DNA from 2 places in the Pseudoflavonifractor sp. An176 genome. Region 2 is predicted to be linked to the other one. Evidence: predicted binding sites of a transcription regulator. Region 2 holds the regulator's gene; the other holds the start of a gene.
What was found. The regulator Rex, encoded in region 2, represses fermentation and respiration genes when NADH is low (regulators of the CRP and FNR family bind a similar motif). The targets are predictions, from matches to a motif close to ATTGTTAANNNNTTAACAAT.

Region 1: a site for Rex is predicted at 10,372-10,391, ahead of B5F12_RS06995 (acetyl-CoA C-acetyltransferase). Genes of this name have one in related genera too.

Annotation. Positions count from the first base shown of each region.
Region 1 is NZ_NFKO01000012.1:19,002-30,834, forward strand. Features, by position in the region: gene B5F12_RS06955 (ABC transporter permease) at 1-414, shown strand, start outside; gene B5F12_RS06960 (Abi family protein) at 531-1,478, shown strand; gene B5F12_RS11730 (hypothetical protein) at 1,716-2,108, opposite strand; gene B5F12_RS11735 (hypothetical protein) at 2,135-2,719, opposite strand; partial or broken gene B5F12_RS06970 (IS256 family transposase) at 2,808-3,487, shown strand; gene B5F12_RS12330 (peptidylprolyl isomerase) at 3,623-4,975, opposite strand; gene B5F12_RS06980 (nucleoside deaminase) at 5,239-5,685, opposite strand; gene B5F12_RS06985 (peptidylprolyl isomerase) at 5,687-6,439, opposite strand; gene B5F12_RS06990 (butyryl-CoA:acetate CoA-transferase) at 7,267-8,613, opposite strand; gene B5F12_RS06995 (acetyl-CoA C-acetyltransferase) at 9,042-10,301, opposite strand; gene B5F12_RS07000 (calcium-translocating P-type ATPase, PMCA-type) at 10,451-11,833, opposite strand, start outside.
Region 2 is NZ_NFKO01000002.1:111,362-123,194, reverse strand. Features, by position in the region: gene B5F12_RS02030 (DUF3169 family protein) at 1-413, shown strand, start outside; gene B5F12_RS02025 (ATP-binding cassette domain-containing protein) at 425-1,315, shown strand; gene B5F12_RS02020 (ABC transporter permease) at 1,330-2,577, shown strand; gene B5F12_RS02015 (DUF362 domain-containing protein) at 2,680-3,807, shown strand; tRNA gene B5F12_RS02010 (tRNA-Gly) at 4,018-4,091, opposite strand; gene B5F12_RS02005 (putative ABC transporter permease) at 4,474-5,784, shown strand; tRNA gene B5F12_RS02000 (tRNA-Arg) at 5,881-5,957, opposite strand; gene B5F12_RS01995 (redox-sensing transcriptional repressor Rex) at 6,058-6,690, opposite strand; gene B5F12_RS01990 (carboxypeptidase regulatory-like domain-containing protein) at 6,834-7,223, shown strand; gene B5F12_RS01985 (peptidoglycan-binding protein) at 7,234-8,415, shown strand; gene B5F12_RS01980 (peptidoglycan-binding protein) at 8,431-8,934, shown strand; gene B5F12_RS01975 (DUF4364 family protein) at 9,031-9,579, shown strand; gene B5F12_RS01970 (putative ABC transporter permease) at 9,576-10,385, shown strand; gene B5F12_RS01965 (carbohydrate-binding family 9-like protein) at 10,437-11,033, opposite strand; gene B5F12_RS01960 (sporulation initiation factor Spo0A C-terminal domain-containing protein) at 11,059-11,415, opposite strand; gene deoC (deoxyribose-phosphate aldolase) at 11,515-11,833, opposite strand, start outside.

The DNA.
Region 1 (11,833 bases), on a different contig from region 2:
ATCAACGTGCGCCGCTATAAGTACCTGCACATTATGCTGGGCTCCGGCATCATGGGCATTGGCGGCTACTATATGGGCCTGAACATGAACGGCTCTCTCTCCTCCAGCTGCTGGATCAACGGCTATGGCTGGATCGCCGTGGCCCTGGTCATCTTCGCCAACTGGAGCCCCGCCTTCGCCATGGTGGGCACCGTGGTGTTCGGCTTCTTCAACACCCTGCGGGTGTCCGGCCCCTCTCTGGCCATGGCCTTCCCCGGCCCTCTGGGTTGGCTGGCCGGGGTGCCCTCTCAGCTGTACCAGGCCTTGCCCTTTCTCATCACCGCTCTGGTGCTCATTGCCACCTCGGTGAAGAAGAGCAAGAACAGCGGACAGCCTGCGGCCCTGGGCCTCAACTACTTTAGAGAAGAACGATAAAACAAGAAAAACTTCCACACCTTTTCCAAAGGGTGTGGAAGTTTTTTGTTAGAAGCTTTTATAATGGGACGAAATATGATACAATGGACCATATTTCATGAATTGGTGATGTAAGAATGAAGCGGATGTTATCCATAGATGAGCAAATCCAGCATATGAAAACAAAGGGCATTACATTCAATGAAATCACAGAGGATGAGGCAAGAACTTTTTTAGCCAAGCACAGCTACTACATGAAGGTTGCAGCCTATCGAGAGAATTACTCCAAATGCCAAGAGGGAAGAAGACAGGGACAATATATTGGCTTGGATTTTGCACATTTAAAGGAACTATCCACCATAGATATGCATCTAAGATACTTGATCATGAAAATGTGCCTGGATATCGAACATGCCATTAAAGTACGACTGGTCCATCTGGTAACAGAAAATCCAGGGGAAGATGGATATCAGCTGGTCAAAGACTTCTTATGTGCCAATGAAAAGGTGCGCAAACAAGTGGAGAGCCACAAATCCAGCTACTACTGTCATGACCTGATTGAAAAGTATGAGCCAGATTTTCCAATATGGGTATTTGTAGAAGTAATTTCATTTGGTACTCTGCTCCATCTGTGCCATTTTTATCGGAACCGATATGGGGTAAAGATTGTGGACCATAAACTGATGAATACCGTTCGGGATTTGCGAAATGCTGCGGCACATAGCAATTGTCTTATCAACAATCTTTCGAGAAAACTGGATGCCACAAAGCAAGTAGCCTATGAAGTGGTTCAGTGGCTGAAGAACATGGGAGGTATCTCGAAGAGCTCCCGTAATAACAACATGAGATCAGCATTTACCCATGATATTGTGGTGCTGCTCTATGTGTATGATAGTTTAATGAATCCCGTTCCTAGGCAAAAGCGATATGAAGAATTGTCTGATTTTCTACACGGACGAGTGGTACGACATAAGGAATACTTTGCTGCAAATACAAAAATTTGCGGTACATATGAATTCCTCCAAAAAATTGTTGACAATTTGACCAATAACGCATATAATATTAGCACCATTGAAAAGCAGTAATGCTTTTGTAGGGAGTGGCGCACCGCTAGGTGTTCCGCTCCTGATTTTTTTGCTTAAAACTCAGCAAATACATAAATCTAAGCAAGATTTACGCAAGTGCTAAGCAAGCATCTGGAGGCTGCCATCGAGGAAGAAATACTCATTGACACCGTCGAGCAGCTTGCTTCAATAACAAGTGAAATCATGGGCAGAAAAACAATTCGTGTTTTCTGCCCATGATTTTTGAATGTGTTCTAGTTATTTAAATGTAATAGTGAAAAAGTCCTTTTGAACCTTTTTGTTATTGATCCAAAACTGTATTTTGTATTTTCCTTCTTTTAATTCAGAAAAGGTTTCTTCACGCACATAAAAATCTTGCGTAGATGAACTATGGGCACCAATCTGCTTAGTGGTTCCCCACTTGACAACGGTATTTCCCTGAACATCATACACACATCCTCCAATCTTAACAGTTTGGGATGTCGATGTATTATTTCGTAGAACCATTTCGACGCCGAAATTATGATTCAAAGCTTTATAGAAATGACTAGTAAAGACTTTCCCTCTTGCTCCAGTAGAGTATAGACTAATTTTACATAGTTCAAGCGGAGGCCGCTTTGGCTGCGATGGCACGTTTAAAGGTATCTGCATAATAATTCTCCTTTCATATCAAATTGCTATTTGTAAGCAACTGTAAAAAAGGCTTTTTGAACTTTTGTGTTATTAATCCAAAATTGTGATTTGTATTTTCCACTTTTCATTTTAGCAAAGGATTTTGCATCGACAAAAATATTATGTGTCAAAGTAGAGTGGGGATTAATTTTCGGAGTGAAGTTTCCTTTGAACACGACATTACCACTTTCGTTATAAATACAATGACCTAAATGAATGGTCTGTGTACTGCTAGACGTGTTCTTCAATACCACTTCAATACCAAAGTTATGATTGATTGATTTGTAAAACTTATCTGTATACACCTTTCCTTTCGAACCTGTAGAATAAAGGTGTATACTTTGCAAGGTTACGCGAGTATTAGAGGAGACATTCTTCTTTGTATTTTGGGATGATTGTGAGGGTCTAAAGGATTTACTGGTTCCGGTACCCCTTCCACCATTACTTTTATTGGTGGTGTTATTTTTTTGGTTGTTATTACCGCTAATATAATTTTTTACAACAACTGAACTGCTATCCTTGTCTTTTTTTGAACTAACAAGGGTTGATAAAAAATCCCAAAAACCTGCCAAAATATCATCCCCTTCCATAATTTACTTGTATTATACCATAGACAAAAGACCATGTCCATGAATGGGTAGCTGTTTTTGATTAAAAAAACTTGTCAACTTGTTTCGGGGTGGATAGTTTGAAAATGTGGCCATTCTGGTTGCGATTGCAGTAAATGAAGACGGATACCGCGAGGTTTTAGGTGCTGCAGAGGGCATGAAAGAGGACAAAGCCAGTTGGGTCAGCTTCTTCCAGTGGCTGCGTGGCCGTGGCTTGGACGGGGTCAAGCTGGTAGTTGGAGCCAGTGTCTTGGTATGCTGGAGGCTGTGGGAGAAGTGTTCCCCAAAGCCAAGTACCAGCGTTGTACCGTCCATTTTTACCGCAATGTGTTCTCTGTAACGCCTCGCTCCAAGGTGAAGCTGGTGGCTAAGATGCTCAAGGCGATCCATGCTCAAGAGAGCAAAAGAGCTGCTAGAGAAAAGGCTAAGGCTGTGGTGGAGGAACTGCGCTCGATGAAGCTGAAGGAAGCCGCCAAGAAGGTGGAGGATGGCATCGAGGAAACGCTGACCTACTGCGATTTCCCCAGCAAACACTGGACCCGCATCCGTACCAATAATGTCATTGAAAGATTGAACCGGGAAATCCGCCGCCGCACCCATGTGGTGGGCAGTTTCCCGGACGGAAACTCTGCTCTCATGCTGGTCTATGCCCGGCTACGCCATGTAGCTGGCACCCAGTGGGGCAACAAGAAGTACATGAACATGAAGCACCTGGAGACTGCCATTAAGGACGTCTCCATTGCTGGCTGACTTCATTCATGCCAGGGCCTGCAAACCAATTTGCGCAAAACTCTTGACACTACCCAAGCAATTATCAATGTGCAGACATAGAAAAAGAGAAAAGGTATAAAACCCCCGGAGTATGCTCCGGGGGTTTATAGCTGCTTACTGATCGGTGAGAATGGTGATGGAGGTGATCACCGGCTGGTCCTCGGCGGAAATGGTGCCGTTGTCGTCGGTGGGCTGGGCGGCCTCACAGATGGCGTCTACCACGTCCATACCCTGGGTGACATAGCCGAACACGGCATAGTCCCCGTCCAGATTGGTGCTGTCTTCCTGGACAATGAAGAACTGGGAGCTGGCGGAGTTGTAGTCCGAGGAGCGGGCCATGGAGATGGCACCGCGGGTGTGGGAGAGGTTGTTCTCATAGCCGTTGTTGGTAAACTCGCCCACGATGTTGTTGTCCGAGCCGCCGGTGCCGTCCCCGTTGGGGTCGCCGCCCTGCATCATAAAGCCCTCAATGATGCGGTGGAAGGTCAGGCCGTTGTAGAAGCCGCTGTTGGCCAGCTCCACAAAGTTGGCGCAGGTGATGGGGGCGGCCTCCTGGTCCAGCTCCACGGTGATGGTGCCGTAGTCCTCCACCTCAATCTGGGCGGTGTAGGTGACACCGGACTCCAGAGCAGCGGGGGTGTAGGTGTCGGTAGTCTCGTCGCTGGTGGCGGTCTCGGTGGCAGAGGCGTCCTCATCGGTGGTGGTGGGGGTGGCCGTGGCGGCGGGGTCCTCGTCCGAGGTGAAGTGGGCGATGGCCACCGTGCCGCCCACCAGGGCTGCGCATACCACCACAGCTACCGCGCTGTATACAATGGTTTTCTTTTTCCGCTGCTTCTCCAGGGGGGAGGCAATGGCGTCTATGGCCGCCTGGGCCGCCTGGTCTACCGATTCCGGCACCGTGGTGCCGGTCTCCTCCTGCTGCAACGCCTCCAAGAATCCCTCCCAGGTGGTGTCCGGTCTCTGGCTGTGCCGGATGAGACGCTCCACGTTGGTGCGCTGGGCCTCCAGGGCCATGGCCACCGTCTTAACGTCCAGCTTAAAGGCGGTGGCCAGCTGCTGCTGGTTGTAGCCGCCTACGGTGTGCAGCACCAGAAGGAACCGGGACAGAGGGGGCAGGGCTTGGAGCAGCGCCTGGGGCTGTCCCGAGGTGACCAGTTCCCCGGAAATGAGGAAGTTTCGGTTTTGGGGAATGCGGAAGGACTTGGGCTGGTGCTTGAGGATGGTGCGCTTGCAGGACTCCACCGCCTTTTGAATGGCCAGGTGGGTAAAGTCCTCCTGGGTACAGATGGGGTAGAGCTTCATGCTGTCCCACACCTGTTTGCCCGCATAGGCAGCGGCCTGCTTGGCCCCGTCCTCCTGGCCGGTGAGCAGCAGGGAGACATAGTATACCTTCTGTTTGCAGCCCTCATATACCTCCAGCATGGCCTTGCGCTGGCCTCTCTGGGCTTGTTCCAATTGTGTCGCCATGGTACGACCACCTTTCTAGCGAGTTGTGTCCCTCTGAGTATAAACCAGAAAGCTGAAATGACGCTAAAAAGAGGCCATAGTTTGGGGGTAAAACACAAAAACTCCAGGGCCGCTTGCAAAGCCCCGGAGTTTTTATAAAAGGATGGAGGATAGAATGAAAAAGAAAGGATATCTCTTGCAAGTGTTATGATACGCAACAGTCATTACAAAAGTTTGTGCACAATTGTTACAAAAGTATTAAATGATGCAAAGACTTTGTAAAGTCACCGGAGAGTGGAAAAAAACTCCTCCAAAATCCCCCGGCATTCCCTCTCTAGCAGGCCGCCGTAGATGCGGGGGTGGTGGTTAAACCGCTCCTCGAAGAGGTTGAGCACCGACCCGCAGCACCCGGATTTGTCCTCTTTTGCCCCGTAGCGCACACAGGCGATGCGGGCGTTGATGATGGCCCCGGCGCACATGGGGCAGGGCTCCAGGGTGACGTACAGGGTGCACCCGGTGAGCCGCCAGGAGCCCACAGCGGCACAGGCCATGTTGATGGCCTCCACCTCGGCATGGGCGGTGGCCCGGCCGTCCGCCTCCCGGCGGTTGCGGCCCCGGCCGATGATGTCCCCCTCTGGGGAGACAATGACGCAGCCTACGGGCACATCTCCCTGGGGGATGCAGGCTCGGGCCTCTTTCAGGGCCTCCTCCATGTATTCCTCGTGGGTCATGTTACTTGTTGGTGAGGATGGTCACCGAGTTGATGACGGGCTGCTCCGAGGCGGGGATGGTGCCGTTGCCGTCGGTGGGCTGGGCGTCCTTACAGATGGCATCCACCACGTCCATACCCTCGGTGACGGTACCGAAAGCGGCGTAGTCGGGGTCCAGGAAGGTGGAGTCCTCATGGACGATGAAGAACTGGGAGGAGGCGGAGTTGGGGTCGTTGGAGCGGGCCATGGAGATGGTGCCCCGCTTATGGGACAGGGGGTTGTCCCAGCCGTTGGAGGAGAACTCGCCCACGATCTCATGCTCGGAGCCGCCGGTGCCGTTGCCCTCGGGGTCGCCGCCCTGAATCATAAAGCCGTCCATGATGCGGTGGAAGGTCAGGCCGTTATAGAAGCCGCTGTTGGCCAGCTCCACGAAGTTGGCGCAGGTGATGGGAGCGGCGGACTGGTCCAGCTCCACGGTGATGGTGCCGTAGTCCTTCACGTCGATGCGGGCGGTGTAGGTCACGTCCTCTTCCAGAGCGGGGGGCGTGTAGGTGTCGGCGCTGGTGGTGGCGGTGGGATTGGCAGAGTTCTGGGCCCCGGAGGTGGTGGAGGGCTTCTGGGTCAGCACCACAGCGGCGATGATGAGGATGGCCACCACCACAATGGCGCCGATGCCCCACACCAGGGGATTGGACTTCTTGGCGGGCTGGGTGGGCTTGGCCTTGGCCTGGGGGGCGGAGTGGGGGTTGGATTTCTTGTTCTTTTTCTTAGACATGATGGTAGGTTCCTTTCTTGTGTAAGACTGTCCACAGTGTACACCAAAAATGGGGGAAAGGGAAGGGCTTAACGCCTCCCTTGTAAAAAGCGAAGCTGTCAGCCGCCCGGCTGGCGGAGGGATTGTACTTCTCCGATTTCTCAGGCGGAAACCAGCGCCCCAGCCGGGGACGCTCCGCTGGGCCCCCTTTCTCAGCGATGAGAAAGAGGGGAAAGAATCGCCAAAGGCGGGGCCTTCCCCCGCCTTGTGGAATCCACCCCGCGGTACGGGATGTCCCTGCGTTCTCCTTGTTTCGTCCCTGGACTAGGTCATGTCACATAGATGGCGTAGACATTCTGTGGATTGTGCCTACTCCTCTGTAGGTGGTACTTCTGCCGCCAGGGCCTTACCCTAGTGTGCCGCTGTTCCCAGCGGTCGGGGGCCTGGCTCTCGGCGGCGGGAACGCCGCTTCTCCAAGGTAGGCCCGGACATGGAAACCACCTGGTGATAGGGCCAGCTGCCCAGGGTAGCCTGGTGTGGTGGCACAAACAGGGGCCACAGCAAGGGTGACGGGCCGAATTTCGTTTTGACGCAGGCCCAGCCTCGTACCCAAAGGGAGGTCCTTAGGGGGGAACGCCCTAAGCGGGTTTTGGTTTCTTTTGCCCGCTCAAAAGAAACCCCCAGCGGGAAGCGTCCCCACCAGGCTGGCAAGTCTGAACTAGGCCTTTTAGAAGAACAACCCTTCAGTCAGCCTAACGGCTGCCAGCTCCCCTGACTCAGGGGAGCCATTGGGCAAGACAAGGGCCTGTTGCAGCTGCAACAGGCCCTTGCAATGGGAAAAGGGGAACTTACCGCTTATTGGACTTGCGCCAGATGTGCATAGCCTCGGCAGCGGCAATCAGCTCGTCCCGGAACTGGGGAGCAGCCACGGAAATCAGGCCCTCGGCACGCTCCCAAGTGGTCTTGCCCTTGACATTGAACATGCCCTGCTCGGTGACCACATAGTGGAGGTTGCTCCGGGTGCAGGTGGCAATGGAGCCCTCAATGAGGGTGGGACGGATGCGGGACTTCACCTCGCCGGTGGCCTTATCCTTGAAGGTGGAGGAGCAGCAGATGAAGCTCTTGCCGCCACGGGACAGGTAAGCGCCCATCACGAAGTCCTGCTGACCGCCGGCACCGCTGATGTGGTGGATGCCGGAGGACTCAGAGGAGACCTGGCCGAAGAGGTCGATGTCCACCGCGCCATTGATGGAGATGAAGTTGTCCAGGGTGGACATCCGGGCGATGTCGTTGGTGTAGTCCACGGGTGCGCTCATGCACTCGGGGTTGTTGTCCAGGAAGTCGTACAGCTCCTGAGTACCGGCGGCGAAGGCGTAGGTCTGGCGGCCCTGGTCGAAGTTCTTCCGGGCGCCGGTGATCTTACCAGCCTTGGTCATGGCCACAAAGGCGTCCACGTACATCTCCGTGTGCACGCCCAGGTCCTTCAAATCGGACTGAGCGATCATCTGGCCCACAGCGCCGGGCATGGAGCCGATGCCCAGCTGGAGACAGGCTCCGTTGGGGATCTCGGCCACGATCTGACGGGCCACCGCCAGGTCGATCTCGGAGGGCTCGCTCAGGCCAGGCATGGTGCCGATGGGGCCATTGGGGCCCTCCACAATGGCGTTGACCTGGGAGATGTGCACCCCGGTGTGGTAGCCGCCCAGGCAGCGGGGCATATTCTCGTTGACCTCCACGATGATGTGCTTGGCCCGGGCGCACATGTCATACAGGTGGGAGGCGTTGGGGCCGAAGTTGAAGTAGCCGTGCTGGTCCATGGGAGCCACCTGGAACATGGCCACGTCGATGGGGTCAATGCAGTCCCGGTAGTAGCCGGGCAGCTCGGAGTAGCGGATGGGGGCGTAGTAGGCCAGACCGAGCTTGGCCATCTTCCGCTCGGTGCCGCCCATGTGCCAGGAGTTCCAGGTGAAGTGCTCGGCGGGATTCTCAATCTGGGCGATGGCGGGCATGTGCAGCAGAATGCCGCCCCGCACCTTCACGTCGTACAGCTCGCCCATGCGTCCGGCCAGAGCCTGGTCCAGCACCTCGGCGGTGTTGGTGCACCAGCCATAGTCCACCCAGTCCCCGGACTTGACCACTTTCACCGCTTCCTCAGCGGTGGTGAGCTTCTGACGGTATTCTTCCTGATAGCTCATAAGATACCTCCAAAATAATGAAGAATGAAAAATGAATAATGAAGAATTATGGTGTGCCGCTTCCAGCGGCACGGATTTGGATTTGTTGGGCGTAGGGGAGGGGCTTGCCCCTCCCGAATCCCCCAAGGCAATACCAGGGTAACCACGGGCCGGGCAAGCCACGGCCCCTACCACGGGGTACCCATCAAAGGAGATAATACTCAAACAAGGGTGTGGGGTGACCCCCCACACCCTTGTCCTTGGATGTTATCACGCTCGGGTTGGACGCATGGTGCGTCTACCCTCACGGACAGATACGCTTCACACCCTCCGCGACGGTCGCCTTCCCTGCGACTCCAGGCAAACCCGCACAGCCGTGGGCTGCTGCTGGGCTTTGCCTGTCGCTCCGGTCCAGGCTCCCTGCTCCCGGGTGCTCAGACGCACTTAAATTAGCACTTCTCAAAAATGGTGGCAACGCCCATGCCGCCGCCGATGCACAGGGTGGCCAGGCCGCGCTTGGCCTCGTCGCGCTTGAGCATCTCGTGGAGCAGAGTGACGATGATACGAGCGCCGGAAGCGCCCACGGGGTGGCCGATGGAGATGGCGCCGCCGTTGACGTTGACCTTGCTCATGTCGAAGCCCAGCTCACGAGCCACAGCGATGGACTGAGCGGCGAACGCCTCGTTGGCCTCCACCAGATCCACGTCCTCGATCTTCAGGTCGGCCTTGGCCATGGCCTGACGGGAAGCGGGCACGGGGCCCACGCCCATGATCTTGGGATCCACGCCGCCCTGGCCCCAGCTGACCAGCTTGGCCATGGGCTTCAGGCCGTACTTCTCCACAGCCTCGCCGGAGGCCAGCAGGATGGCGGCAGCGCCGTCGTTGATGCCGGAGGCGTTGGCAGCGGTCACGCGCTGAACGTGCTGCTTGGCATCGGCCTCGTGGACCTGAGTGACCTCAAAGGTGTGGACGATCTCGTCCTCCACGCCCTCGGGACCCACGGGGAAAGCGCCACGCAGCTTGCCCACGGACTCCATGGTCACGCCAGCCTTGGGGAACTCGTCCACCTTGAACTCCACCATTTCCTTCTTCTTCTTCACCATCACGGGAACGATCTCGTCCACGAACTTGCCAGCGGCCTGAGCAGCCTCGGTCTTGTTCTGGGAGCTGACGGCGAAGGCGTCCATCTCCTCACGGGTGATGCCCCACACGTCGGCGATGTTCTCAGCGGTGGTGCCCATGTGGTAGTTGTTGTAGGCGTCCCACAGACCGTCACGGATCATGGTATCCACAACCTTCTTGTCACCCATGCGGGCGCCCCAGCGCTCGTTGGGCAGGGCGAAGGGAGCAGCGGACATGTTCTCGGTGCCGCCAGCCACGATCACGTCAGCGTCGCCAGCCAGGATGGCGCGAGCGCCCTCGATGACGGACTTCATGCCGGAGCCGCACACCATGCCCACGGTGTAAGCGGGGACGGAGTAGGGGATGCCGGCCTTCACGCTCACCTGACGGGCGGGGTTCTGGCCCTGGGCAGCCGTGAGGATGCAGCCGAACATGACCTCGTCCACCTGCTCGGGCTTCACGCCGCCACGGTTCAGAACTTCCTTGACCACGGTGGCGCCCAGGTCCACGGCGGGCACGTCCTTCAGGGAGCCGCCGAAGGAGCCGACAGCGGTGCGGCAGCAATTGACCACGTATACTTCTTTCATGATGTGTAACCTCCAGTATGATGTAAAATGATCTTCTTGGATGTCGTAGTTACCCCGATTATACCCGAAGATTGTGAAAAAATCAACAATACAATTTTGTAAAGTTCATAGAAAAAATTAGAAAAATGCTTGGTGGATTTCCACGGAAATTAGGCGAAATGAGAGGATTCGTTAGACGAAGAGTGAAAAAATCTCTTTTCCACCTCTGTCACCACAACAGGAGTTATGGACAAAATCACCACGACCAGCCATTGCTGGAAGGTGAGAAAGGTGACGTGAAACACCCCCATCAAGGGGGGCAGCAGGAGGACGGCCAGCTGGAGGGCGGCGCCCACCACAAAGGCCTGGTTCATGGCGGGGTTGGTGAACACCCCCAGGGAGAGCAGGGACTGGTGCTCACTGCGCACGTCAAAGGCGTGGAACAGCTGGCAGAAGGTGAGGGTGGCAAAGGCCATGGTGTTGGCGGTGGCATCGGCGGTGGTGGGGTCGCCCAGCACGTACTCCCCCACAAAATAGGCCAGCAGGGTCAGCGCCCCCACCAGCGCCCCCTGCCAGAGAAGGCGGATGGTAAAGGCGGGGGTGAACAGGGGCTCGTGGGCCTTGCGGGGTGGCTTCTCCATCACGTCCGCCTCCACCGGCTCCAGGCCCAGGGCCAGGGCGGGGAGGGAGTCGGTGACCAGATTGAGCCAGAGAAGCTGCACCGGCACCAGGGGGGCCTGGTGGAAGTGGAAGAGGGTGGCCAGAAACAGGGTCAAAATCTCCCCGATGTTGCAGGAGAGCAGGTAGTGGATGGACTTTTTGATGTTGGCGTAGATGCCCCGGCCCTGCTCCACGGCGTGGACGATGGTGGCGAAGTTGTCGTCGGTGAGAATCATGTCGGCGGCCCCTTTGGCCACGTCGGTGCCGGTGATGCCCATGGCGCAGCCGATGTCGGCGGCTTTCAGAGCGGGGGCGTCGTTGACCCCGTCCCCGGTCATGGCCACCACGTACCCCTTATTTTGCAGGGCCTGGACAATGCGCATTTTGTGTTCCGGGGACACCCGGGCGTACACGGTGAATTTGTCCGCCTCCTGCTCCAGCATCTCCTGGGGCATAAAGTCCAGGTCCGCCCCGGTGAGGGCCATATCCCCCTCCCGAAAGATGCCCAGCTCCTTGGCGATGGCCACGGCGGTGAGTTTGTGGTCTCCGGTGATCATCACCGGGCGAATCCCCGCTTGAAAGCACTGGGCCACCGCCTGTTTTACCTCCACCCGGGGCGGGTCAATGAGGCCCATGAGCCCCACAAAGGTGAGATCGTGCTCCAAGAGGGCCTCCATGTCCCGGGGCGGCGGGATGACATCCACATCCTTGTAGGCGCAGCCCAGCACCCGCAGGGCGTTCTGGGCCATGGCGGCGTTGGCGCTCTCCACCTGCCGCAGGGTGGGCACGTCCAGGGGCACCGAGGCCCCGGCCAGGATGTGGGTGCACCGGGACAGGAGCACATCCGGGGCCCCCTTCACCATCACCCGGTACCGACCCCGCAGGGGGTGGAC
Region 2 (11,833 bases):
CGGTGCTCATGTTCTTGGCCATGGCCCTGGGCTATGCAGCCTCTTGGGGGGTCAATCTCTCCTGGTTCCTGCTCATCGGGCACATCATCTGGATGACAGCAATTCAAGCCCGCATCATCTCCGCTACTAAGAAACTATTTCCCGAAAAGCGTGGTGATATTTTTGATTTTAAGTTTCAAAAGGACTGGTACGAGAGCTGCGATGAAGCCGAGCGGCAGCAGACCGCCCAATGCAGCTACCAGGCCTTCAAGGTAATGGGTCTGATTTTCCCCGGCATCATGGCAATACTATCCATTCTATCCGTCATTGACCTGGTCGCCCCTTCGTATAGTCTGTTGGTGGGCGGTCTCTGGCTGGTACAGCAGTTTGTGTACAACTACACATCCCTACAAATGGATAAAAAGAGAAGTTGAGGTAAGCAATAATGAAATTGGAATTACGCAACATTGAAAAGAGCTTTGGAGCCAAGCAGGTGCTCCAGGGCATCTCCCTCACCGCTGAGGGAGGCCAGGCCTTCGGCCTGCTGGGCCGAAACGGCGCCGGTAAGACCACCACCATCCGCATTCTCATGGACGTCTTCCCTCAAAATAGCGGAGAAGTTCTCCTGGATGGGAAGCCCATCGACTACCGCAAGGTGTCTTTGGGCTACCTCCCCGAGGAGCGAGGGCTGTACCCCAAAAAGCCCATCGGGCAACAGCTGGTATACTTCGCCCAGCTCAAGGGGATGAAGCGTGCCAAGGCGTTGGCCTCGGTGCGCCACTGGCTGGAACGGCTGGGTATGGGGGAGTACGAAACCAAGCGGCTGGACACCCTGTCCAAAGGCAACCAGCAGAAAATCCAGCTCATCACCGCCCTGGCCCATGACCCCGATATCATCGTACTGGATGAGCCCTTCTCCGGCCTGGACCCGGTAAATGCCGCTCTGCTCAAAGATGTGGTGAAGGAGCAGATTCAAAAGGGGAAAATCGTCCTCTTCTCCTCCCACCAGATGAACTATATCGAGGAGTTCTGCCAGGAGATCGCCATCCTCAATCAGGGCAAAATCGCCATCTCCGGCAATCTGGAGCAAATCAAGCGCAGCTATCCCCGGGACCGTCTCACCGTGTTCAGCCCCCAATACCGGGAGATTCTCTCCCAACTGGGCAATCGCTGCCAGCTGGTGCAGCCCGGCGAGGTGCTTCTCCGCCTGGACAGCCCCAGCCAGAAGCAGGAGATGATGGGGCAACTGGTGGCCCGCTACGACATTGACCGGGTGCAGGTCTACGAGCCGTCCCTCAACGACATCTTCGTGGAATACGCCGGGGACCACGTGTGAAGGGAGAAGAGATCATGAGACAATTTCGTACTATTCTCAGCTTTGAGCTGAAAAACTACTTTAAAAACAAGGTGTTTGTGGGCTCCACCCTGCTCATTGTGGCTGTTCTGGCCGTGGTGATGTTCCTGCCCAACCTGATTGGTTTCTTCGGCTCCATGGGCGGAGATTCCTCCGATGACCCCACCGAGCAGTCGGTGATTTTGGTCTCCGCTCCCTCTCAGGAGATGGGAGAGACCATTGCCCAGGCCCTGGCCTCTGCCTTCCCTGACCAGACGGTGACTTGGACGCAAGACGACCTCGCTAAAATCAAGGAGCAGGTGTCCAACCAGGAAGCCGATTGCGCCCTGGTCTTTGACTCCCTGACTTCCTACACCTATTACGTGTACAATCGTTCCCTCTACGACCAGACTACCCAGGTGGCCAATCAGGTCCTGGTGAGTCTGGCCCAGGTGGAGGCCATGACCCAACAGGGGCTGAGCCCGGACCAGGCCGGGGAGATTCTCTCCCTCCAGATCGACGCCAAAGAGGAGCTTCTGGGGGTGGACCAGGCCCAAAATTACTGGTACACCTACATTATGACGTTGGCCTTGTACATGGTCATCATGCTCTACGGCCAGATGGTAGCCTCCCACGTGGCCACGGAGAAGAGCTCCCGGGCCATGGAACTGCTCATCACCAGCGCTACCCCGGTAAACATGATGTTCGGCAAGGTGCTGGCCTCCTGCATCGCCGGGTTTGTCCAGCTGGCGGTCATCTTCGGCTCCGCCCTTCTCTTCTACCAGCTCAATCTGGACGCTTGGGGCGGCAATTCCGTGATGACCTCCCTGTTTGACATGCCCCTGTCCCTGCTGGTATATCTGCTGGTGTTCTTCGTTCTGGGCTTCCTCCTCTACGCCTTCCTCTACGGCGCCATCGGCTCCACTGCCACCAAGCTGGAGGATATCAACACCTCCATCATGCCTCTGTCCATGCTCTTTGTCATTGCCTTCTGCGTGGTCATGTTCAGCATGGGCAGCGGTGCGGTGGACAACATCGCCATGATGGTGTGCTCGTTCGTCCCCTTCACCTCCCCCATCGCCATGTTTGCCCGCATCGCTATGAGCACGGTCCCTGTCTATCAGATTGTCCTGTCCATCGGTATTCTGACGGTGTCTGTGGTGGGTATCGGGGTGCTGTCCGCCAAGATCTACCGAGTGGGCGTGCTCCTCTACGGCACTCCGCCCAAAATTGGCGCCATCCTCAAAGCAGTTTGGCAGGCCTAACTTTTCAAAGCCTTCCCGGATGATTCTTGCCAAATTCTCCTGGCTCCGCTATACTGTTCTTACATGACTTTCACCCTATTTCGAGACAAGGAGCAATGAGGTATGGAAAAAGCCAACGTTTACTACACCGATTTCCGCACCAAGCTGGGCGAGGGCCTTCCCACCAAGCTCAAGCGGCTCATCCGGGCCGCAGGCATTGGCGAGATCGACATGGATAACAAGTTCGTGGCCATCAAGATGCACTTCGGCGAGCTGGGCAATCTGGGCTTCCTCCGCCCCAACTACGCCAAAGCTGTGGCTGATGTGGTGAAGGAGCTGGGTGGCAAGCCCTTCCTCACCGACTGCAACACCCTCTATGTGGGCAGCCGGAAAAACGCCCTGGAGCACCTGTACTGCGCCTGGGAAAACGGCTTCACCCCCATGACTGTGGGCTGTCCCATCCTCATTGGCGACGGTCTGAAGGGCACCGACGATGTGGAGGTCCCCGTCAACGGAGAGTACGTCCAAAACGCCAAGATCGGCCGAGCCATTATGGACGCTGACGTGTTCATCTCTCTGAACCACTTCAAGGGCCATGAGATGGCGGGCTTTGGCGGCGCCATCAAGAACATCGGCATGGGCTGCGGCTCCCGGGCCGGTAAGAAGGAGCAGCACCACAACGGTCAGCCCTCCGTACACCAGGACAAGTGCGTGGGCTGCAAGTCTTGCATGAAGGAGTGCGCCAACCAGGGTCTGGCCTTTGACGAGACCACCCGGAAGATGCACATTGTCACCGAGAACTGCGTGGGCTGTGGCCGGTGCATCGGTGCCTGCAACTTTGACGCCATCGACTTCTCCAGTTGGGCCGCTGTGAAGGACCTGAATTGCCGCATGGCGGAGTATGCCAAAGCAGTGGTGGACGGCCGTCCCAACTTCCACATCTCTCTCATTGTGGACGTCAGCCCCAACTGTGACTGCCACGCCGAGAACGACGCCCCCATCCTCCCCAACATCGGCATGTTCGCCTCCTTTGATCCCCTGGCCCTGGACCAGGCCTGTGTGGACGCCTGCCTGGCCTGCGATCCCCTGCCCAACAGCCAGCTCAGCGACAACATGGCCAAGCCGGATTTCTGTGACCACCACGATCATTTTGAAAACAGCACCCCCGACTCGGAGTACAAGACCTGTCTGGAACACGCTGAAAAGATCGGCATCGGCTCTCGCAGCTATGAACTGGTGTTTCTAAAGTAAGACCCAAAAACGCCTGGAGAGGGCTTCTCTCCAGGCATTTTTATAATTATAAGTACAGGGTCCCGCAAAGCCGGGCGGCGCTGGTGCGCCGTACAAGTGTTTTCGCCTGGGCGAAAACCTTGGCGCAGGCGGAATTCACTTCCGCCGAGCATTGAAATGAGCCTATGGCTCCCAATGAAAAAGACACGCTAAAAAGCGTGTCTTTTTCATTGGAGCGGGTGAGGGGAATCGAACCCCCGTGTTCAGCTTGGGAAGCTGACATTCTACCATTGAACTACACCCGCATATTTTAACTCGGTGAAGCTTATTATAATACACCCCCTGAGAAATTGCAAGCATTTTTTCTCTCCCCCCTTCCCGTTTTTCCCCTATTTTTCTACACCTTGCCCAAAACTTTATTTGTATTTTACAATTCCACCCTTTACTTTTCCGGTACATGTTGCTATAATGTACAACAGCGCAAGAGAAAAGAGGTGAAACTTGTGAAAGAATATCCCCGCAAGCCTGATGTGGATGATATGATTTTCGGTGATGATCGCACCGTGCCCAGCCAGCGCTGATCTCCCATCAGCCCGCAATGCTGCATATTTTTTGACTCACCCCAGTAATCAGCAATACTGTGGTGAGTTTTTGTCTTTTTCAGAACAACCCCGAAAGGAGCTTTTCATGACATACTCACTCTCCCAACTGGCCTGGTTCTTTCTCATCTATTCCATTCTAGGCTGGTGTATCAGCGTGGCATTCTGTGCCATCAAAAAACATTCCTTTGTCAACCCAGGCTTTCTCAACCTTCCTGTCAGCCCCATTTACGGCATTGGAGCGGTACTCTCCACGGTGTTCCTCTCGGAACTGACCCACCGTCCCCTGTTCTTTATTCTGGGCTCCTGCGTTCTGTCCGGCATTCTGGTCATTACCACCGGTGTCGCTCTGGAGCGCATGCTCCACCGCAGATGGTGGGACTTCTCCGACCACAAATTCCACTTCCACGGGTACATCTCTCTGCCCCTGCTGCTGGTGCTGGGTGTGGGCGCATGGCTGTGTGTGAGTTTTCTCAACCCCCTTCTAGCCTTGGTGTTGGGTGACCTCCCTCCCCTGCTGTCCCGCATCCTGGTTCTGGTGGGATTGGGACTGGTCGCCCTGGACCTGGCCCTCTCTCTGGGCATCACGGTACAGATGGGCGTGCGTATCCGCCGTCTGGAACAGCTGTCCCGAGACTTCCAGGAGCTCACCGCTCTCTTCGGCCACGCCATCACCCGGCGGGTCCAGACCCGTATGCTCCACGCCTTCCCCAATCTGGAGCAGGCCGCCCCCTCCCAAAAGCCCAAGCCCACCGTGTTTGCCCAGGGCTGTTCTCCCACCAAGCTGATTTGGATTTTCTTCATTGCCGCCCTGCTGGGCGATATCATCGAGACGCTGTTCTGCCGGGCCACCATGGGCATCTGGATGAGTCGCAGCAGTCTCATCTACGGCCCCTTTAGCATTGTGTGGGGTCTGGGCGCTGTGATGTTCACCGCCCTGCTCTATCGGTACAAAGACAAGAGCGAGGGCTACCTCTTCCTTGCCGGCACCATTGTGGGTGGTGTGTACGAATATGTGTGTAGTGTCTTCACCGAGCTGGTCTTCGGCACCGTGTTCTGGGATTACAGCCACATCCCCTTCAACCTGGCCGGACGCATCAATCTGCTCTACTGCTTCTTCTGGGGCATTGCCGCCGCCGTGTGGATGAAGGTCCTCTATCCCCGCCTGTCCCGTCTCATTGAGCGCATCCCCATGAAAGCGGGCAAAGTGCTCACCTGGGTGATTGTTGTGTTCATGGTGTTCAATATGGCCATCTCCGCCCTGGCTCTGGGCCGGTATCAACAGCGCCAATCGGCCCCTGACGCCCCCACCAACGGCTTCACCGAATTTTTGGACCACTACTACCCCGATGAGCGGATTCATCAGGTCTACCCCAACATGAAACAGGTCACGGACTGACCGAGAAAAAAACGTCCGATGCTGATTCCTGCATCGGACGTTTTCATATACCGTCGAAAGAAAGAAAAAAGCAAGTTCCTTTCGGAACTTGCCTTTTGGTACGGCTGGAGGGATTCGAACCCCCGACCTTTTGGTTCGTAGCCAAACACTCTATCCAGCTGAGCTACAGCCGCTTGTCGCTGTCGTTTCCTGGCGACTCGTATATACTAGCACAGCTGAAATGAAATTGCAAGTGTTTTTTTCGATTTTTTCAAAAATTTTTGAGAGGTCTATTTACTCCTCAGAAATCATATAACTCAGCGTTAGCAGGCTGTCTGCAAAGTGCACGTTCTCCACTTTCACGTCGGGCATTTCCTGCTCCGGCAGCTCCACATTGGTGAAATTCCAGATTCCGTCCACCCCCAGCTTGCTCAGGCGGCGAGCGGTGGCCACGGCCACAGACCCAGGCACCGTCAGAACCGCCACGCTCACCCGGTGCTCCCGCACAAAGGTGTCCAGACCATCCACATGGTAGACGGGGACGCCGCCCAGCTTGGTGTCCACCAGGTCCGGGTTGACGTCAAAGGCGGCCACCAGCCGGAAGCCATTGGCACGGAACGGGAAGTTCTCAATGAGGGCGCGTCCCAGGTTACCGGCACCCAAGATGAGCACGGTGTGGCCTCGGTTCATCCCCAGGATCTCTGCCACCTCACCCCGCAGCCGCTCCACGTTGTACCCGTAGCCCTGCTGACCGAACCCGCCAAAGCAGGACAGATCCTGGCGAATCTGGGAGGCCGTCAGCCCCATGGACTGGGCCAAGGCTCCGGAAGAGATTCGAATGGTACCGGCACGATATAAGTCATCCAAATGGCGATAATAGCGGGGCAAACGCCGGATCACCGCCGAAGAAATCTTATCTTTTTTCATATGACACCCTCACATCCCGTCAGAGTTTTTCGGCATTTCATCTTTCTTTTGATCACCATACGCAATTCATTTTATCTCATTGTCATAAGTTTGTCAATTTCCATGTGCAAGTTCTTGCAACATTTCTCAAGGAGGTCCTAGCATTGGCACAAAACGGTTCTCTCATTGTCCACGTCTATGCGTCCCGGGCTCAGCTCCCCATACAGGGGGCCACGGTGTTGGTATCCCAGCCGGACGGACAGGGTCGGCATCAGCTTCTATCCGTGCTCATTACAGACGAGAGCGGCGTAGCCGGCCCCATCTCCCTGCCCGCTCCCGACGCCGCCCTCAGCCAGAGCCCCGGCTCCCCCCTGCCCTTCTCCTCCTACTCTCTGGTGGTAGAGCACCCGGGGTATCAGGTGGCCGTGTTTGAAAATCTCCAGATCTTCTCCGGGGTGGAGACCACCCAGAGTGTGCCCCTCATCCCTCTGGCCATTCCCGAGTCGCCTACCCCTCGGCCTCAGTTCACCAACGTCACACCACAACCGCTGTAAGGAGGCTTCTATGTCTGTATCCGTCATTCCCTACATTCCCCAGTACATCACCGTCCACCTGGGCCAGCCCAAGGAGGCGGCGGAGAACGTCACGGTGACCTTCCCCGACTACATCAAAAATGTAGCCTCCAGCGAGGTATACCCCACCTGGTCAGAGGAAGCCCTGAAAGCCAACATTCTGGCCCAGATCTCCTTTGCCCTCAACCGGGTGTACACCGAGTTCTACCCCAGCCGCGGGTATGACTTTGACATCACCAGTGAGACCCAAAACGATCAGAAATTCATCAAAGGCCGGAGCACCTTTGAAAACATCGACCGCCTGGTGGACGACATGTTCACCACCTACATCCGCCGAGTGGGCTTTGTGGAGCCCCTGGCGGCCAAGTTCTGCAACGGTACCACCTCCACCTGTGACGGCCTGTCCCAGTGGGGCAGTGAGGCCATGGCCCAGGAGGGGGCGGACTACATGACCATTCTGCGCAACTACTACGGGGACGACATCGAACTGGTCAACGACGCCCCCATCCGGGATGTGCCCAACTCCTACCCCGGCTATCCCCTGCGCCAGGGCTCCTCCGGGGAGGACGTGGTGGTGCTCCAGGCCATGCTCAACCGCATTGGACAGAATTACCCTGCCATTCCCCGCCTGGCCCAGGTGGACGGCATCTTTGGGCCACGCACGGAGGAAGCAGTGCGGGTGTTCCAGTCCGTCTTTGGGCTGGCAGTGGATGGTATCGTGGGTCGGGGTACCTGGTATAAGCTGGTGTTCCTCTACGTGGCCGTCACCAAGCTCTCCGAGCTGGTCAGCGAGGGCCAGAGCTTTACCCAGGTCCAGGGCCCCTCGGGCATCCAGGTGCTGCGCCAAGGCGACCGGGGCCCCGCTGTCTCCGCCCTCCAGTATTTCCTCTCCCTCATCGGGCAATACTCCTTCAATCTGCCCACCCTGGCCATTGACGGCATTTTTGGCCCCAAGACCAAACAGGCGGTGCAGGATTTCCAGAAAGCCTACCATCTGCCCGCCACCGGCGTGGTGGACAACGCCACGTGGCTGAAGCTCTACGACGAGTACGTGGGCATTGCCACTACCTCTCTGGCCAACGCCAACCTGCCCATCTCCCCCTCGGAGATTGAAAACCAATTCCAGGCCGGGCAATTCCCCGGCTATCCGCTCTCCTACGGCAGCAACGATTAAGGAGGTATCTCAACCATGGAACTCAATCTCACCGGCGCTCCGGTCCGAGACATTCAGCACATGCTCAACGTCATCTCCGCCACCCATCCCGCCCTGCCCCGCCTGGTGGAGGACGGGGTGTTTGGGGAGCGGACCCTGGAAGGGGTGATGATCTTTCAGCGGGACTTTGGCCTGCCCGTGACTGGAGTGGTGGACTACGACACCTGGCTGGCCCTGCGGGTGCAGTCGGAGCTGATTCAGAAGCGGGACGGGATTCCCCCCTCCCTGCAAATCATCTCCCCTCAGTTCGAGCCGTCTTCCTCCGGCACACCGGAATGGGCGTTTGTGGACACCGTTGTGACGGCGCTCTCCCCCATTCTCACCAATTTCCCCTCCACCTCCACTCCCACCGACCACATCCGTCACTTGCAGGGGCTGGGACAGCTGCCTGTCACCGGAATTCTGGACCGTCCCACTTGGAGTTTGCTGGTTCGGCTGTACCATGCCCTAGTAGTCCGAAACGCCCTGGCCGCCCTGTGAGCCTCCAGGTTTCCCTTGTAAGCCTGAGCCTTTTTCGGTATAATATAGGAGTGGCCCACGGGGCCACCTTATCCCAGGAAAGGCAGGAACAAGACCATGGCTCGTTTTGGATTCATCCACAGCAAGTTGGACACCAAATTGCTCATTCTCTATATTCTCACCCGTGTGGCGGGCCCCATTGACTTCGCCACCCTCACCGATCTGGTGATGTGCGACGACGGCGTGGACTACTTTGAATTTGCTGAGGCCCTGTCGGAGCTGCTGGAGAGCGGACACCTGGTGCGGGAGGGGGATTACTACTCCCCCACCGACAAGGGCCGCCGCAACTGCGCCGACGGCGAAAGCAGCCTCTCCCCCGTCATTCGCAAGCGCTGCGACCAGCGTCTGGCCCCCTTCAACGCCGCTTTGAAGCGGAAGGCCCAGGTGCGCAGCCGGGTGGACCCCTCCCCCGACGGCACCTTCTACACCGTGCGTCTGATGCTGGACGACGACCGGGACAACCTCTTTACCCTCTCACTGCTCACCGCCACCCGGGAGGAGGGGGAGGACATCGCCCAGCGCTTCACCCAACACCCCGACCGCATCTATAACGGTGTGCTGGGTATCCTACTATCCGACCCAGAAAAGAGAGGTGAAACCCATTGACCATCCTGGGCTATCCCATTCAGGCTCTGTTTCTCTACTTTATCTTTTACTCATTTCTAGGATGGTTGATGGAGACCTGCTACTGTTCCATTCTGGAGCACCGTCTGGTGGACCGGGGCTTTCTCTACGGCCCCATCTGCCCCATCTACGGCGCCGGCGTTCTGTTAATGGTCCTCTTTTTCACCCCGCTGAAGCACAACCTGTTTGTGTTCTATCTCACCGCCGTGGTGGTGATGACCTCGTGGGAGTACTTCGTGGCGTGGCTTCTGGAAACCACCACCCACGTGCGCTACTGGGACTACTCCCGGTTCCGCTTCAACATCAAGGGCCGGGTGTGCCTGTGGGTGTCCCTGGTGTGGGGCGCACTGTCCTATGTGGTAATCTTCTGGATTCACCCCGCTGTGGACGGCATCTACCAGACCATCCCCGGCTGGCTGGTGAACACCCTGTGCGTGGTCTTACTGGTCATTCTGCTGGTGGACGCCACCCTCACCATCCGGCACCTGGCTTTGGTGTCTCAGCTGGTGGTGAAGCTGGCCGCCGCCCGGGACGAGGCACAGGTCCAGTTCTCTCTGGGCAAGGCTGAGCTGGGTCAAATGCTGGAAAACCAGTCCGCTGCCCTGCGCAGCAACTACAGCCAGCAAGTGGCCCGGTTGGAACGGTATTCCCGCTCCTTCCGCCGCAAATACTCCAACATGCGTCTGGCCAGCCGCTATGCCAGCCTCACCGATGATCTCCGGGCATCGGCTGCCGCCGCCCGCAAGGAGATTCTGAAAAAGCGGGAGAATCGCAAAAAGAAACAATAATCTCAGCAACAGAAAAGCAGGCCGCCTTTTTAGACGGCCTGCTTGTTCTATTTATTCAAACACCAGGGTGCCGAAATCGCCTCGGCGGTGGAAATCCGGCTTCTCGCTGGTCACCGGGGACCAGGCCAGATAGTGGGGATGCTCGGTCTCATCGCCGCACTTGTAGACGTTGGCGCAGCAAGTGCCGGAATAGGTGAAACCGGGGAAGTAGCGGCCCACAAACTCCGCGGGGATGCGGAAGGTGATGCCCCAGGTGTTCTCCTCCTGCCAGCTCTGGGGGCAGAACAGCTCGTCCATCTTCTTGACGATCTGGCGCACTCGGGTGGGGCGCGTGCCGCCAAAGCCCAGGTTCAGGGACTTGAGGGGATTCCACTCAAAGTTGAAGTACCGGGCGTCCTCCTCCACGGGGGCAAAGAAAAATTCCAGGCAGCTGTCGTTGCACACCTGGTCCAAGGTCCCGGTGAGGGTGGCACGGATGGGGCTCTCCTGGGCCTCCAGGCGCACGTACAGGTTCTCCCCGTCGTGGCACAGCTGCATCCAGGCCTTCACTCCGGCAGGCTCCAGCCAGCCCGTCTCCTTCAGCTCTGCGCGGGGGATGTTATCCCAATGGGCCCCGTCTCCCCGGAGCACACGGTAGGTCTCTTTCATAGATTTGTCAACTCCAGTCTTGTTCTCAGTCATCAAAGGCCCCGTTGGCCTCCATGTAATAGCAAATAATATCCACAAATTCGCCTGTGGTTGGCTTGACACGGATGGGGAATCCCGCCATCTCTCTCAGTCGCTCCTGGTCGCCTTTGTTCCACTGGTGGTCCCGAATGAGCCGCAGATTCCGTTCCACCGTCGCCGGGGTGGCCTGGTCAAAGTGGGCGGCCACAGCCGGATACAGTCCCTTGGTGATGCGGCGCAGCAACTCCGGCTCCGTGTGGGCCAACTCCACCGCACACACCAGCTGTCGCAGGGACAAAGACTCGCCAATCAATCCCATGGAGCGCAGGACCTCTCGAATCGCCCGTTGTTGATTCAATGTCATCCCGCCTTCCCTCGTTTTTCTCAGGTCTATTTTACTATAACTCCCAGAAAAACGAAAGAAATTTCATTCTGATTTTTCGACGTGATTCGACACCCCAATTTAGCCCTTCACCAAGGCCACAATGCGGGAGGTACCCAGCCGGGCAGCCCCCAGGTCCAGGAAGGTCTGGGCATCTTCCAGGGATGTAATCCCTCCGGCAGCTTTCACCTGCACCTGTGCTCCCACATGGGCACGCAGCAGGGCCACGTCTTCCGCCGTGGCGCCCCCAGAAGAAAATCCGGTGGAGGTCTTGATAAAGTCCGCCCCACTCTCGGTCACCAGCTCACACAGCTTCACTTTCTCCTCTTGGGTCAGCTGGCAGGTCTCCACGATCACCTTGAGGATATGCGTCCCGCAGGCCTCCTTCACCGCCCGCAGC